DNA from 2 places in the Pontibacillus yanchengensis genome. Region 2 is predicted to be linked to the other one. Evidence: riboswitches for the same ligand, from Rfam matches in the RefSeq annotation. Region 2 holds a riboswitch; the other holds the start of a gene.

Region 1 (4,431 bases), on a different contig from region 2:
TTATATTATATTAGTCTTTAATAGATGCTGTAATGATTTATTAGCAAACAAAGATAAACAAATGAATGTATTTGCTTTTGTTAATTTGTTACATTTATGTGTGTATTGTTATAGTTTTCTAAAGATATGTTTGTTTTTAATCTTAATGCTACAATTACCCGTTAGAATTAGGTAGAATAGGTTTGCCGTTACAAATGGGATAAATGAATTAGCTTGTAATGGAAAAGGGGTATCAATCATGATTTTTGAGGTTATAAAAGAGCATCAAAGCAGCCAACAAGAACCTATACAGCTAAAAATAGGGGATCGTGTTTCGTTTAGTGATCGCTTGAGTGGACCTGAAGGGTGGGAACGTTGGATTTATTGCTATATTGAAGAGACAAACCTCGAGGGATGGGTACCAGAGCAAATTATATATAAATATAAAGAAAACCAAGGCGTGTTAATGAGAGATTATGTCGCGAAAGAATTAAATGTGAAAGTCGGAGATAAATTTCAGTTAATAGAAGAATTAAATGGGTGGATAAGAGGACGATTGATATCATCAAGCGAAGAAGGCTGGCTGCCGAAGGATCATATCGAACCAAGCAGAGAATAAAACGTGCATGTAACCTAGGAACTGTGGGTTACATGTTTTTTATTGTCTAGATAAGATGTACGTTCGATTCAATGTTGGTGCGTTATATAGATGCTGCATAATAACGCTCCTTTTAATTGAGCAACATTATATATATAGTCACATTCATTCTAATTTTATTTTCCCCTTTTGATTAAGTTTCCAAACTTTAACAAAAATCTACATATAAACCATGATTCTTGGTGATTCATAATTGAAATTGGTAAGATTATATAGAGATACATACTAAGGAGGAACTTGACTAATGGAAAATACACAAAAAGATTTTTTATTTGAATTATTAACAACAGCATCTCCATCAAGTATGGAGATGGGCATCCAGAAGAAATGGATGGAATACATTAAACCGTTTGCTGATGAGATTCGTACTGATAATGCTGGTAATGTTATTGGTGTACTTAATCCAGATGCCGACTTTAAAATTTTATTGGCTGGACATTGTGATGAAATTGCTCTAGTCATTAATCGCATTGATGACCATGGTTTTCTTCACTTTGATAAAATGGGGGGCATTAACCCTAAAGCTGCAGTAGGTATGAAAGTTACTGTGCTTGGACAAGGTCGCTCGATTACTGGTGTAGTTGGAGTCAATGCTCAACACCATGGTGGTCTAAAAGGTGACTTTGGGTTAGATGATTTATTTATTGATTGTGGAGCGAAGTCAAAAGAAGAAATAGAAAAATTTGTGCAAATTGGGGATTTAGCTGTCTATAAACGAGAGCCAGAACTATTAATGGATCGCTATATTTCTGGTAGGGGATTAGACAATCGAACAGGAGCATTTATCGTGGCGGAAGTATTACGTCGCCTATCTGAAAAAAATATTAATATAGGTGTCTATGCGGCTAGTACTGTGAATGAGGAAACGAACATGGGTGGAGCTTATTTTGCAGCAGCTGGCTTAGAACCTTCAATGGCAATTGCAGTAGATGTTACCTTCGCTACGGATTATCCACATGTGAATAAAAATAAATATGGGGATGTCCGCTTAGACCATGGACCTGTGTTGGCAAAAGGAGCTCCAATCAATCTGAAAATCAATCGATTATTGGAAAACGCTGCACGTTCTCTAGATATGAACGTACAATATGAATTAACGCCACGGATGACAGGGACAGACGCAGACAAAATGCGCTTAACTGGACGTGGTGTTCCTGTTAGTTTAGTATCTCTACCTTTACGTTACATGCACTCTCCTGTGGAAACAGCTAGTGTTCAAGATATGGAGGAAGAAATTGACTTACTAGTGCAAATGATCAGTGGCATGACAGGAAAGGAAAGTTTAAATCCATTGGAAGACTAATACACACTATTTATGGCAATTAAAACATTTTGCTGTTCAAATTGATTCTTTTTGATTATAATGAGAATAGTATTCAACTAAATAACGATTCCATCTTCGGGGCAGGGTGAAATTCCCGACCGACGGTGAGGAACCCACTTGGTGTTCTAAGTCCGTGACCCGGGAGGCCTTTTTTGGCCGAGCGGTGGACCTGGTGAGAATCCGGGACCGACAGTTACAGTCTGGATGGGAGAAGATGTAGAGCGAAAAGTAGGTATTTTTATACCTTTATTTGCCTATGGTCTTTTTTAACGAACCCTGAAGTCAATGAAACATGGCTTGAGGGTTTTTTTGATGGACTTTAATCAAATAGGTACTGTTCGCTCACCTTCATCTGGGATGTGAATCGGTAGAAAGAGATGAAGGAGGAGATCGATGATGCAACCAAGCAAAGGGCGCTCATCAAAGCTTTTGAAGCTCATTACGTTATCGTTAATGAGCACAATTTCACTGTTACTAATGCTACTAGATTTTCCTTTACCACTTTTACCTGGATTTCTTAAGGTAGATTTAAGTGATGTGCCAGCATTATTTGCTGCACTATTATTCTCTCCAATCGCTGGTGTGATTGTGGAGGGAATTAAGAATCTATTACATTTTATACTTGGAAGTGGCGACCCTATAGGAGCATCTGCAAACTTCTTTGCAGGGCTGATGTTAGTTTTACCTGTATCTATGATTTATCACAGATATAAGAGTGTAAAAAGTGTCGTATCTGGTCTAGTGACAGGAACAATCGTAATGGCTGTTGGAATGTCTGTATTAAATTACTTTGTAATTCTACCTGCATATTCATGGATGATGGGTTTTGAACTTGAAGGAACTAAACTAGGCTACATCACAGCGGGGATTATTCCGTTTAATGTGATCAAAGGAATCCTCGTCGGTATTTTATTTGTACCACTGTTTGTGAAGCTGAAGCCTTGGTTTGAACAAAAGCGAGTAAATGTAACGTAATGAATCACTTAATAAAAAGTAGATAGAGCCTGTGGCATTGTGCCGCAGGCTTTTCTTATGCGTAAAGAAAGTATAAGTTCATTCGCTTACAGGTCTCGTTCCAGCGCTTACTCCTTTTTGGTTTTAAGCAAATCCTATCCCTCCCGAAACGTAACAAGAACAGGGGAGCGCTAAAACGGTGAAGTAAAACACCTTAGTAATATCGTAAACATAAAAACTCTGATCGCCATTTTTGGTGATTAGGGTTTTTTAAGGGAAATTACTCTATTTAAGGATGTTTGTATTTGATAAACTAATAACCAATATTTGTTATTAGTTGAGTTTATCAATCTTGAAAAAATGATAACTTTAATAAAAGTAGTATATTACATTTTTGCGATAGCAGTATTAGTGTTGGCGTTGAATTTTGAAGGTAAATATGTATCTTATTTACTTCTCCCTATGATAGCGTTATTTTTAACCCAAGGTTATCTACAACGGAAAGTAAAAGAGAGAGAAAATAGTTGATTATGCTCTGTAGCAAAATGCAACATGACCAGGCTTTGGTCAAGGCGCATGAGCCTTTCCATTGTCTATATTTATCATTGAGAAGATAAGTTTAAAATTATAAAAAGGTAAAGAAAAGGCGAACAAGTGAGGGGGAGTGTTTATGCACTATGAAGAAAAAATAGTTGCCTATGCTGAAATGTTCAATCAAAAAAAGGATTATGTACAGTGCCATCACATTAGTCGAGAGATGCTATTAGAGGGGGAGCATCGGGATGTCGCGAAGTGTTTGGCTACATTATCGGCTTTGTTGGAGCAGGCTGAGAAGGAAAAGTGGGCTGGGTATCAAAAATTATATAGTAAGTTGATGTTGCAATTGAATCAAGTGGAGGGATTTCCTTTTGATCGACCGAGCCTTATTCGTCAGTTGCAAACATTTGATGAGCAAGTGAAACAGAGTGTGGAGGTCCCTACTATTACCCTTTATAAGACAATGTAATGGGAAGTGTTTAAAATGAGAGCTATGGATAAAATTAAAGTCATAGAAGCTGATGCATACCTAACGATTGAGGATACAAATGTTCTGTCCACAGATGAAATGATGCAGTTGGTCAAGCATGAATTATCCGAGAAACTCCTTAACCAATATAAAAATATAACCGTTCTGGTACATAGCAATTTTCCAGAACAGGTAGAGCAATCTTTAATACAAAGAGGGTTCTATTTCCATGATGAAACTCTCTTTGTACAGAAGAAATTACAGAACGAAGAAATAACTTTCGATTCAGCAATAACTTTGTCATCATTACACCATGTATCCTTAGATACCTTTAAAGAAACTTGGCTAGAAGTAATGTCTGGTTCTCTTAATGCACCTTCTTCTTTACATATGAATGAGCAAATGATGGGTGTTAAAAAAGAGTTGGGGGAGGCATATAAGCATTCTTGTCTTCTTGCATATGAGCAAGAAAAGATAATTGGGATTGTTATGCCTCATATTGAGCCTGGA
Region 2 (4,431 bases):
TTTTTTTGTATTATAAGTTTATATTAGATATGATGGCGATAACGAGGAGGTGCTACAATGGCGAAGCACAATTTTCATTTAACCGCAAAATGGCCTGGGGGACGAAATTCCGTAGGTTCTATTGAAGCAGGTCAATTAAATACAGAGATATCTATTCCACCTGAAATGGACGGTCCTGGCGTAGGGACCAATCCTGATGAGATGCTGCTCGGAGCGGCGTCGACATGCTATATTATTACACTTGGTGCAATGATTGAACGCGCAGAATTACCATTGTACAAGATGGGGATGACCTCAGAAGGAATCGTAGATGTAACAAATGGTGTCATTACGTACGAGGAAATCATTCATCGTCCTTCAGTGTTATTAAAAGAGGACGCTACAGATGAACAAATTGAAAAGCTCGAACAGCTGATTGAAAAAGCAGAATCCAATTGTATGATCTCAAGGGCGGTTAAAGGCAATGTTACCATTTCTCTTGAAGCACATATTGAAGTGTTAGAGAGTTAGAGGTCTGATAGTTTTCGCAAGTAGTTCAATTTTGGAGTGCAAAGAATCGTTGGTACTCTTTAATTGAACTACTTTTTATGTAATGAGCTTTATCTCCTATAAATTCAGGGGAAGTTCTGAGAGGAAGGAGGTTCGATTAAAACCGGCTGCATCACACAGCAACATCGAACTGACCTACGTCCTGTAGGCTCGCCTTACGCAGCAATATCGAACAAACCCACGTCCTCTGTGTGCAACAGCTCATACGTCGCTATCAGGGCGCTTGCGCTTTAGTTCTATTCCTATCCTTCTAGGGTGCACGAGAGTTACTGTTATATTCAATGCGCTCTAGCAAATGGACAAATGCCTTTGTAGCTACACCAATCGCATAATAGATAGGAATCGAATAGTAGCTGTTCCACGTAAGTAATTCATATGCCCCAATCCATCGAAATAAACCGCCTCCAATGTACGTATTAAACAAGGAAACAAGTACGTTTCCTATCAAAAATAACTTCCAACTTCTGCAGTACTGAAACAAAAGCATATAGACAATAGGAAGAAGAGTGAAATTGGCGGGGTCAAAGACCTCTCTCTCCAGTGGTGTGAGCGTATAAGGATAGGTCCAAAATAGATACGAAGCTCCTACTTCATCTAAGAAAAATGACACCAACATGACAAATAAACCCACAATCCAAAGATTGAAAGCTATTGAACGTTCGAATAATTTCCACCAAATAAACCATGGGAAAATAAGGGAGAATAATAAAAACCACCATTGGGGAGTAAAAACAACTTCCTCCTTCCAATATTGTAATTGGGTGGATGAAGAGATTTCTTGTAATTCATGAAGTTTTTGTATGTAGTAGTTCATTGGTTGTCGCCTTCTTTGTATTTTGATTACTTCTTAGTTTAAGTCTGAACGCATTTATATATTCATTATGAAACGGCTGATAAGGAGTAGGATTGTGGCTCAAAGCTACGTTTACGAGCGATGCAAAAGTGTACTATTTTAATAGATGGTAGGTAATGATGTATTCTTTTTGCATATTATTAAAATCCGTATTAGACAAAGAAATAATCATCTTAAAAAGGTGGTAATCATGACAAAACGAGATTGGTTAATCAATATTAGAAATAGCAAACAAATGACTCAACAAGAGGTAGCATATACTGCTTTTATTGATAGAGCTTATTATGCACAAATTGAGTCAGGTGCTCGTAATCCTAGTGGTGATGTAACTAAAAGAATTGGAGATGTGCTAGGGTTTCATTATACGAATTTTGAAAGAGACGAAAACTCTTTTACTGTTTCTCTTCGAAACTCACCGATGACATTAGCTCATTGTGATTTGGATTTGAGATATACTTGGGTTTTTAACCCGATAATGCACCAAGAGTTAAGTGATTTAATTGGAAAAAGGGATACGGATATTTTGAATAATGACGGGTCATTAGCTCTTATGAAACTAAAACGAGATATATTAGAACAGAAAATAGGTATAAGAAGAAAAATAACGTACCCTAATCCAACAGGAACTATTTCTTACGATGTGTACGGACAACCTTTATTAAACGAAAAAGGAATCATGATTGGTGTGACAACAGCAGCAACTGAATTAGTGAATTCCTGATATATATGAACGAAAGGAACCGACTCAATTTAATTCAGTGGGTTTTATTTATATCTTAGTCAAACTTTGGAGGAGCTGAATCAATTGCGATATTGTCGCAAATCAGATATATTATGAATAACAACAAAATAATGTTTCCTTCGGGGTGGGGTGCAATTCCCAACCGGCGGTGATCAAGTGAGATACTTGTAAGCCCGCGACCTGCAAAGTGTATACTTTGTGGCTGATTTGGTGTGAGACCAGAGCCGACGGTAAAAGTCCGGATGGGAGAAGGAATAGGAGTAGAGTCGTATGCAGAGTGGTGCAAGCATCACTTTGACAAAATTCTGTACGTCTGTCTTATTGTAGATGACTTGCTTTATCTAACCCTGGGGAACGTGTATCTTCCTCAGGGTTTTTTGTCTTCATAATAAAATAGAAAGGAGGGCGTAAACGTGAACCAAGACCAACAGTATATGCAACTTGCTATTCAAATGGCTCAAACGACAACAGGCCAAACCACACCAAATCCACATGTAGGTGCTGTTGTTGTGAAGGACGGTGAAGTGCTAGGCATGGGAGCTCATTTGAAGGCTGGTGGGCCACATGCGGAAGTCCATGCACTTCAAATGGCTGGGGAACGTGCTGCAGGTGCTACTATCTATGTGACCCTTGAGCCATGTAGTCACTACGGGAAAACTCCACCTTGCGCAGAGCTCATCGTCCAGTCTGGTATTCAACGTGTCGTTGTGGCAACGCTTGATCCCAATCCCCAGGTTGCTGGGAGAGGGGTAAGACGGATACGAGAAGCTGGAATTGAAGTTGAGATTGGGGTTCTAGAAAAAGAAGCAGATGAATTGAATCAGGTTTTTTATCACTGGATTGCCAATAAAACGCCGTATGTAACATTGAAAACGGCGATGTCCTTGGATGGTAAAATTGCTACCACAACTGGGGAAAGCCAATGGATTACCGGAACGGAAGCAAGAGAGGATGTACATCAGTATAGACACACACATGATGGTATTTTGGTTGGTGTGAATACAGTCATTCATGACGGGCCAAAACTAACGACAAGGCTTCCTCATGGTGGGAAGAATCCAGTTCGTATTGTACTTGATACACATTTACGTACTCCTATCGACACACCTCTCATTCAGTCCCCCGAAGCACCAACATGGATTGTGACAGGGAGTGATGTAGAACAGGATCAAATCAATCACTTCCGCCAGTATGGCCATGTTGAGGTTGTGAAGCTTTCCAGCTCGAATATTTCCATTGAAGAAGTATTACGTGTATTAGGAGAAAAAGGAATTACGTCCTTATTTGTGGAGGGTGGAGCCCAGGTAAATGACGCATTTGTTCGTGCAGGTGCCGTGAACCAAGTTATTCAGTATATCGCACCAAAGTTAATCGGTGGTAAAACAGCTCCAACCCCAATTACGGGTGAAGGAATTGCTAAACTAAGTGAAGCAATTTCTTTGAAAATAGAGGGAGTAATCCAACTAGGTCAAGATATAAAGATTGTTGCGAAGCCAGTAGAACAGGAGTGATCCGATGTTTACAGGTATTATTGAAGAGATCGGAAACGTAAAACGAATAAAACCAGGCCAGGAATCGATGGAATTAGTAGTAGGGGCGTCGGAAATATTAGAAGATGTTCAACTCGGAGATAGCATTTCCGTCAATGGCGTATGCTTAACGGTAACGCATTTTACGGACCAAGAAGCAAGTTTTGATGTTATGCCGGAAACCTTTCGAGCGACCAACTTGCACGAGCTTACGACAGGTAGTGGTGTGAATCTAGAGCGTGCCATGCAAGCGGGTGGCCGTTTTGGTGGACACATGGTTTCCGGTCACGCTGATGGAGTTGGAATCATTACAAGCAAAAAGCCAACGTCGAATGCAGTGTATTATGAAATTGAGCTAGATGCTGAATTAATGGATTACTTCGTATATAAAGGTTCTGTCGCTGTCGATGGCACGAGCTTGACGGTGTTTGGCGTCGGAGAAAATTCGATTACCATTTCGCTGATTCCTCATACGATGGAGCACACTTCTCTTGGAGAAAAGAAAGCTGGAGATCGCGTGAATATTGAAATCGATATGCTTGGAAAATATGTAGTGAACTTTTTAACAAAGCAAATGAAGGAAGGCTCTACGTCCCAATCATCAATAACAGCCTCCTTCTTAGAAGAGAATGGTTTTAAGTAACTAAAAGGTAATGGAGTGATAGGCATGTTCGATACGATTAAGGAAGCATTAGATGATTTGAAAAAAGGAAGAATGGTAATCGTCTGTGATGACGAGGACCGTGAAAATGAAGGAG

The links. A riboswitch is a leader RNA that binds a small molecule or an ion and turns the genes downstream of it on or off. The one in region 2 is predicted to bind FMN.
Region 1: linked by a shared signal. The riboswitch ahead of GLW08_RS20685 (ECF transporter S component) and the one ahead of ribD (bifunctional diaminohydroxyphosphoribosylaminopyrimidine deaminase/5-amino-6-(5-phosphoribosylamino)uracil reductase RibD) in region 2 are both predicted to bind FMN.

What each region holds. Positions count from the first base shown of each region.
Region 1 is NZ_WMEU01000013.1:52,627-57,057, reverse strand. It holds gene GLW08_RS20695 (SH3 domain-containing protein) at 239-598, shown strand; gene GLW08_RS20690 (M20/M25/M40 family metallo-hydrolase) at 882-1,940, shown strand; FMN riboswitch at 2,029-2,181, shown strand; gene GLW08_RS20685 (ECF transporter S component) at 2,358-2,936, shown strand; gene GLW08_RS20680 (hypothetical protein) at 3,586-3,921, shown strand; gene GLW08_RS20675 (GNAT family N-acetyltransferase) at 3,937-4,431, shown strand, end outside.
Region 2 is NZ_WMEU01000004.1:325,775-330,205, forward strand. It holds gene GLW08_RS14095 (OsmC family protein) at 58-510, shown strand; gene GLW08_RS14100 (CBO0543 family protein) at 800-1,363, opposite strand; gene GLW08_RS14105 (helix-turn-helix domain-containing protein) at 1,593-2,123, shown strand; FMN riboswitch at 2,256-2,402, shown strand; gene ribD (bifunctional diaminohydroxyphosphoribosylaminopyrimidine deaminase/5-amino-6-(5-phosphoribosylamino)uracil reductase RibD) at 2,558-3,655, shown strand; gene ribE (riboflavin synthase) at 3,660-4,316, shown strand; gene GLW08_RS14120 (bifunctional 3,4-dihydroxy-2-butanone-4-phosphate synthase/GTP cyclohydrolase II) at 4,341-4,431, shown strand, end outside.